One region of the Nocardiopsis lambiniae genome, then DNA from elsewhere that is predicted to be linked to it. Evidence: riboswitches for the same ligand, from Rfam matches in the RefSeq annotation. Region 1 holds a riboswitch; the other holds the start of a gene.
What was found. A riboswitch is a leader RNA that binds a small molecule or an ion and turns the genes downstream of it on or off. The one in region 1 is predicted to bind glycine.
Positions count from the first base shown of each region.

Region 2: it holds a riboswitch for glycine, as region 1 does, so the genes downstream of both, gcvP (aminomethyl-transferring glycine dehydrogenase) here and gcvT (glycine cleavage system aminomethyltransferase GcvT) in region 1, are expected to answer to the same signal.

Region 1 is NZ_JAVREP010000018.1:59,762-63,413, forward strand. It holds gene RM479_RS21950 (3-deoxy-7-phosphoheptulonate synthase) at 1-127, shown strand, start outside; gene RM479_RS21955 (penicillin binding protein transpeptidase domain-containing protein) at 184-1,005, opposite strand; glycine riboswitch at 1,158-1,258, shown strand; gene gcvT (glycine cleavage system aminomethyltransferase GcvT) at 1,406-2,521, shown strand; gene gcvH (glycine cleavage system protein GcvH) at 2,677-3,054, shown strand; gene RM479_RS21970 (serine hydroxymethyltransferase) at 3,061-3,652, shown strand, end outside.
Region 2 is NZ_JAVREP010000010.1:198,669-202,320, reverse strand. It holds gene gcvP (aminomethyl-transferring glycine dehydrogenase) at 1-1,401, opposite strand, end outside; glycine riboswitch at 1,500-1,593, opposite strand; gene RM479_RS16715 (MerR family transcriptional regulator) at 2,326-2,814, opposite strand; gene RM479_RS16710 (bifunctional nuclease family protein) at 3,276-3,652, opposite strand, start outside.

The sequences.
Region 1 (3,652 bases):
GCTGGGCGACCCGACCGCGCTCGTCTACGGGCAGTCCATCACCGACAAGTGCATGGGCTGGGACACCACCACCGAGGTGCTGTCCACCCTCGCCGAAGCGGTCCGCACGCGCCGCAAGACCCTCTGAACCCACGGCACGCGCGAGCGCCCCGCCCCCTCGACCGGGGGCGGGGCGCTCGCGGCTCAGCGGGGCCCCGCGCCCTCCGGGAGGACCTCCAGGGCCGTCAGCAGCCCGCGCCCCAGGGTCTCGCACGAGTCGGGTTCGAACCCCTCGTCCGCCTCCAGGCGCAACGCGAACGTGTGCACGCCCGCCTCGCCCGTCACCCAACCGACCCACCATCCCGGCGCGTCGGTGCCGTCGTCGCAGGACGAGCGGCCGTACAGCGCGTACCCCCGGCCCCGCTCCACGAGGACCTCCTCGCGCAGCGCGCTCTGGTGCTCCGCGTCCACCGGCAGCTCCCCCCGGGCCAGCCCGGCCAGGAACTCCGTCTGCTCCACGGCGGAGATCCCGAGCGGGCCGCGCGACCAGAACGCCTCCACGTCCTCGGTCCCGCCGATGTCGCGACCGCCGTACTCGAAACGGTCCACCCACGTGGCCATCGGTCCGTGCCCCACCCGGTCGACCGCGTCCCGGGGGGCCGGACCCCCGGCGTCCACCACCTCACCGGGGTCGGTGATCGCGCCCGTCTGCAACGCCGTCAGCGCGATCACCAGGTCGAAGGTGTCCCCCGGAACGGCGCGTTCGCGCGCCCGCTCCGGTTCCACCAGCACCGAACGACGTTCCTGTGTGTCATAGAGCACGAACGTGCCCGTCACCTCGGCCGCCGCGAACACGTCGGCCAGGTCCGCCCGCTCCGAGGCGGCCACGTCGCCACCGACGACGGCGGCGGCCCTCCCCTCCCCGGAGTCCGGGGGGTCCTCCTCCCGGGGAGCGGAGCACCCCAGCAGCGTCACGACCGTCGCGCCGACCACCGACGCGCATCCGATCCGTCTCGTTCTCCGCATGTCGAACAGCACTCGTCCCCCTCGGTGCGCGTCCCGTTACAGGGCACACCGTAGTCCCTTCCCGCCCCTTCCGCCCGGGATTCGCCCGGTCCGGTACCGGAGGTGCCACCCTTGGGCGGCGGCGACGGCCGCTGCTAGGCTGAACGTGTTGCTGACCCCGTACGGGAGAGTGCCCGCGCATCCGGCTCGGGCCGCCGAAGGAGCAATCCCTCCCCGAAACAACCTCTCAGGCACAGTGGACCGTACGGGCGAGACCACTCTGGAAAGCAGGGACCCACATGTCCCTCGCCGAAGGTGCAAGCCACGCCGAGCACGTGGTGAAGCTCTCAGGCACAGATGACAGAGGGGGAGGATGGCAACGCCTATGCACGACACGACGCCCATCCTCTCGGGAGTGCCCATGTCAGAGCCCACCTCCGCGCCGCGGCCGACCGCGCTGCGCGCGATCCACGAGAAGGCCGGTGCCGCGCTCGTCGACTTCGCCGGTTGGCTCATGCCCCTGCGCTATGACAGCGAGACCGCCGAGCACAAGGCCGTCCGCGAGGCCGCGGGCCTCTTCGACCTCTCTCACATGGGCGAGATCCGCCTCACGGGCCCGGACGCCGCCCGAGCCCTGGACCACGCCCTGGTCGGGCACCTGTCACAGGTCAAGCCGGGCAAGGCCCGGTACACGATGATCACCAACGCCGACGGCGGCGTCATGGACGACCTCATCGTCTACCGGCTCGGCGAGGAGGAGTACCTGGTCGTGGCCAACGCCGCCAACGCCGACGTCGTCGCCGAGGCCCTCCTCGAACGCGCCGCCGGGTTCGACGTGAAGGTCACCGACGAGTCCGCCGAGTACTCGCTCATCGCCGTCCAGGGCCCGCGCGCCGTAGAGATCCTCGCGCCGCTCACCGACGCCGACCTGGACTCGATCCGCTACTACGCCGGGTACGAGCACACCGTCGCCGGAGTGCCCGCCCTGCTGGCCCGCACCGGTTACACCGGCGAGGACGGCTTCGAGATCTTCGTCCGGCCCGCCGACCGCGCCGTCGAGGTGTGGGAGGCCCTCGTGGCCGCTGGCGCCGACAAGGGCCTGGTCCCCGCCGGCCTGTCCGCCCGCGACACCCTGCGGTTGGAGGCGGGCATGCCGCTGTACGGGCAGGAGCTCACCTCCGACCTCACCCCCTTCGACGCCGGGCTCGGCCGCGTGGTCAAGTTCGACAAGGAGGGCGACTTCGTCGGCCGGGCCGCCTTGGAGGAGGCCGCCCGCACCGCGCGCCCCCGCCGCCTCATCGGTCTCGTAGCGCGCGGACGCCGTCCGCTGCGCCGAGGCCAGGACGTCCTGCGCGACGGCGCGGTCGTCGGCTCCATCACCAGTGGCGCGCCCTCTCCCACCCTGGGCCGCCCCATCGCCATGGCCTACGTGGACGGCGAACTCGACACCACGACCGGAGCGTTCACCGTGGACGTGCGCGGTCGGGGCGAGGACGTCGACGTGGTCGAGCTGCCGTTCTACCAGCGGCAGGCGTAGACGTGGGTCCCGCACCAACGGGACCTCGGCGCTTCGCACGGCGGAACCCCGGACCGGGGTCGGCACGGGCGGAGCGCGATCAGGCGTAGGCCGGGCCGGGCGGCCGTCATCCGGCGGCGCGGCAGGAATGAAGAGAACCTCCAAGGAGAGTTGAAGTGAGCGTTCCCACGGAGCTGGGTTACACCGCCGAACACGAGTGGGTCTCGATCGAGGACGGGGTCGCCACGGTCGGCATCACGGCGTTCGCCGCCGAGTCCCTCGGCGACATCGTCTACGTCGAGGCCCCCACCACGGGGACCGCGGTGAGCGCGGGCCAGACCTGCGGCGAGGTGGAGTCCACCAAGTCCGTCAGCGACGTCTACTCCCCCGTCGACGGCGAGGTCGTCGAGGTCAACGCGGACCTGGAGGGCGAGCCCGAGTCCATCAACTCCGACCCCTACGGCGCGTGGCTGTTCAAGGTGCGCCTGTCCGGGGAACCCGCCGCCCTGCTGTCCGCGGAGGAGTACACCAAGCTGACCGAAGGCGAGGACTGACCCCCGATGGCCACCGACAACACGCTCAACAAGAGCCTGAGCGAACTCGACCCGGAAGTATCGGCCGCGGTCGACGCGGAGCTGGCCCGCCAGCGCGACACCCTTGAGATGATCGCCTCGGAGAACTTCGCTCCGCAGGCCGTCCTCGAAGCGCAGGGCACCGTCCTGACCAACAAGTACGCCGAGGGCTACCCGGGCCGCCGCTACTACGGCGGCTGCGAGCACGTCGACGTGATCGAGCAGCTCGCCATCGACCGGGCCAAGGACCTGTTCGGCGCCGAGCACGCCAACGTGCAGCCGCACTCGGGCGCCCAGGCCAACACGGCCGTGTACTTCGCCCTGCTCAAGCCGGGCGACACCATCCTCGGTCTGGACCTGGCCCACGGCGGCCACCTGACCCACGGGATGCGGATCAACTACTCCGGCAAGGTCCTCAACGCCGTGGCCTACCACGTGCGCGACGAGGACGGCACCGTCGACTACGACGAGGTCGCCGCCCTAGCCAAGGAGCACCAGCCGAAGATGATCATCGCCGGCTGGTCGGCGTACCCGCGCCGGTTGGACTTCGCCCGGTTCCGGGAGATCGCCGACTCCATCG
Region 2 (3,652 bases), on a different contig from region 1:
GGGGAAGCGCCGACGGTCCTCGTCGACGACCGGGGCGCCCTCCTCCGGGGCCCGGCCGGACTCGCCGAACGCGTTGAGCACGGCGGCGACGTCGGCGGGGGTGGTCGTCTCGTCCAGGCTGACACCGACGGTGTGCGCGTCGACGCGCAGCAGGTTGTAGCCGGCGGCCAGGGCGTTCTCCAGCACGCGGTCGGCGCTGGGCACCCGCACGCGCAGGGTGTCGAAGAAGGACGCGTGGACGATCTCGAAGCCGCGCGCGGTCAGGGCGTCGGCCATGTCCATGGCGTGCGCGTGCACCTGCTCGGCGATCGCGCGCAGGCCGTGCGGGCCGTGGTGGACGGCGTACATCCCGGCCATGACGGCCAGCAGCACCTGGGCGGTACAGATGTTGCTGGTGGCCTTCTCACGGCGGATGTGCTGCTCGCGGGTCTGGAGGGCCAACCGGTAGGCGGGACGGCCGGCGGCGTCGACCGAGACGCCGACGAGGCGGCCGGGGATCTGGCGACGCAGTTTCTCGGTGACGGACATGTAGCCGGCGTGCGGGCCGCCGAAGCCGAGTGGGACACCGAAGCGCTGGGTGGAGCCCACCGCGATGTCCGCGCCCAGGTCGCCGGGGCTGCGCAGCAGGGTCAGGGCGAGGATGTCGGCGGCGACCACGGCCAGGGCGCCGCGTTCGCGGGCGGCGGCGATGAGGGCGCTCGGGTCGCGCACCACGCCGCTGGAGGCGGGGTACTGGACCAGGACGCCGAAGGCGTCGCCGTCGGGCAGCCCCTGGGACAGATCGGCCACGACGACCTCGATGCCGAGGGGTTCGGCGCGGGTGCGCAGTACCTGGAGGGTCTGGGGGAAGACGTCGGAGTCGACGACGAAGACGTCCGCCCTGCTCTTGGAGGCGCGGCGGGCCAGGGTCATGGCCTCGGCGGCGGCGGTCGCCTCGTCCAGGAGGGACGCACCGCAGACCGGCAGGCCGGTGAGGTCGGAGACCATGGTCTGGAAGTTGATGAGGGCTTCGAGCCGGCCCTGGGAGATCTCCGGCTGATAGGGCGTGTAGGCCGTGTACCAGGCCGGGTTCTCCATGATGTTGCGCAGGATCACCGGCGGGGTGAAGGTGCCGTGGTAGCCCTGGCCGATGAGGGGGGTGACGACCTTGTTGCGGGCGGCCAGGTCGCGCAGCTCGGCGAGGGTCTCGGCCTCGCCGATGGCCTCGGGCAGGTCCAGCGGGGCGTTGCGACCGGGGGCGGTGAGGATGCTCTCGGGGACGGCGGCGGCCATGATCTCGGCGGTGGAGCCGTAGCCGACCGTCTTGAGCATCTCCTCGATGGCACCGGGCGAGGGTCCGACGTGGCGGTCGGCGAACACCCGGGCGGGCGCGCCGGGGACGTTCACGGGCTGGTCGGACACGGAGACCTCCTGGTGACAGGGCCGATACGGATCGGCGGTGTTCCTCACGGTCTCCCCCTCTGTCACCGGACACGAGGGTGCCCAGGCTTCAGAGCGGCCTCCTTCGCGCGGTCCGTGGTGCCTGAGAGGTTACTGGGGAGTATTGCCCCGTCGGCGCCCCTGGGATCCAGGGGTCTCTCCCGCGCGGTATCGACAGCCTGCTGACGGTGTGCACTTGTAAGGACAGGGCGAATGTCGGTTTTCATCCCTGTTGTGGTTACGACCGTACTCGATTCCGCGCCCGGGAGCCGAGCCGCCCCGCGCGTTCCGCGCGCCACGTCCCCGCCCTCTTCGCGCGCGCGGGCACCGGATCATCACCGGGGCGGCCGAGGGAACGACGAGGGCCCGTGCGGCCGTCCCTCCGCACGGGCCCTCCACCGCCCTCTCTCGGACGGTTCCCGACGGGGCCCACGGGCCCCACGCCCTCTTCTCTCGGACGGTCCGGGAACGACCCCGGGCCCGATCGCGTCGGTGCGCCGACGCGGAAGGGCCCGTGCGGCCGTCCCTCCGCACGGACCCTTCCCCCTCTCCTCTCGGACAGGACGTATGGAGAGGTTCGCGCGGCCGTCCATCCGCGCGAACCCCTCATCACTCACTCTGTCATCACCTTCGGACGATCCGCGGCCGGACCGCCGTATCCGACGGCGACGATCCCTCGTCCGGGGGTGCCGTCGGGCACGCCCCCGGGTCGGTCGGTCTCGGGGGCCGGTCGGCCGTGCGCGAGCGAAGCCGCGTCGAACCGGCGCGGCCGGGCCGGGGACGACGGTGCGCGGGGTTCGGGCGGGCTCGGGTCCGCCGCGGGGGCGCGTTCGCGCCCCGGTCGGGTGGGACACCGGCGGTCCGGATCCGCTCGCGCGGACCGTCACCGGCTCGCGCCGACAGGGGTCAGCCGATACGGCGTTCCCGCCGACGCCGGGCCAGCTCGTCCATCGGGGCGGGGGTCACCGGGGGCAGGTCGCCGCGCTCCTCGTCCGGGACCACGCCCAAGGTCTCCTCCAGCTCCCGCCAGACGTTGGCCAGCGCCAGCCCGAACATGCCCTGGCCGCGCTGCATGAGGTCGACGACCTCCTCGGGGGAGGTGCACTCGTAGACGCTGACACCGTCGCTCATGAGGGTGATCCGGGCCAGTTCGGGGGCGGGGCGACCGCGCAGGTGATCGACCGCGGTACGGATCTGCTGGAGGGATATCCCGGTGTCCAGGAGCCGTTTGGCCACCTTGAGGAGGAGTATGTCGGGGAGGCTGTACAGGGGGGCGTTGTGGGCGCCGGTGCGCACGCTCGGCTCCACCAGGCCGGTTCTGGCCCAGTAGTCGAGTTGGCGGTAGGTGATCCCTGCGGCCGTGCACGCCGCGGGGCCCCGATACCCGACGTCCATAGGCAGCGCCACCACGTCCTCTTCGCACAGTAGGCCCTGCTGCCCCGCTAGCCGCAGCATGGACCGCCTGTCATGGGGTTCCCGCTTGCCGCTCGCTACCGCCACGCCGACCTCCGGCTCCTCGTCCCGCGGCGGTATCGACAGGGGATGTCCACAGAGGGAACGGGTGCGCCGCGGGTTCCACTGCACCGACCGTAGGACGACCGGAGGGCAGCGTCAACGACACCCCTCGGCGCGTCGTCAAGTGCGCGCTCCCGGGCGTCCCGGTGCCGCGGCGGTCGCGCGACGCGCGCGTCCTCCGCTTTTCGGCCCCGACCACGACGATCAATTCCCCAATCCCAATCTAACACCGGAGGCAAGGGACGAAGCCGCAGGTCGCGGCCGTGTCCAGCCCGGAACCCCATCGAGATGACCTGTTCCCGGGGCGCGGCGAGAGGCGGCTCCCGCCGACACCGCCCCCGCTACTCCGCTCGGCGCTCGAAATCCTCGGGCGAGATGTTGTCGAGGAATTCCCGGAAGGCCTCGACCTGATCCTCCTGCTCATCCGGGATGGGCATCCCCGCCTCATCGATCACGTCCTCGTGGGCGTAGATCGGTGTCCCGGTCCGCAGGGCGAGGGCGATCGAGTCCGAGGGGCGGGCGCTGACCTCCGCGCCGTTGCTGAACACCAGTTCGGCGTAGAAGATGCCGTCGCTCAGGCCCGTGATGTTCACCGTCGTGAGCCTGGTCCCGAGGGCGTCCAGGACGTCCCGGAAGAGGTCGTGGGTGAGTGGTCGGGCCGGAACGACGCCCTGCTGCGCCAGAGCGATCGCGGTCGCCTCCACCCCACCGATCCAGA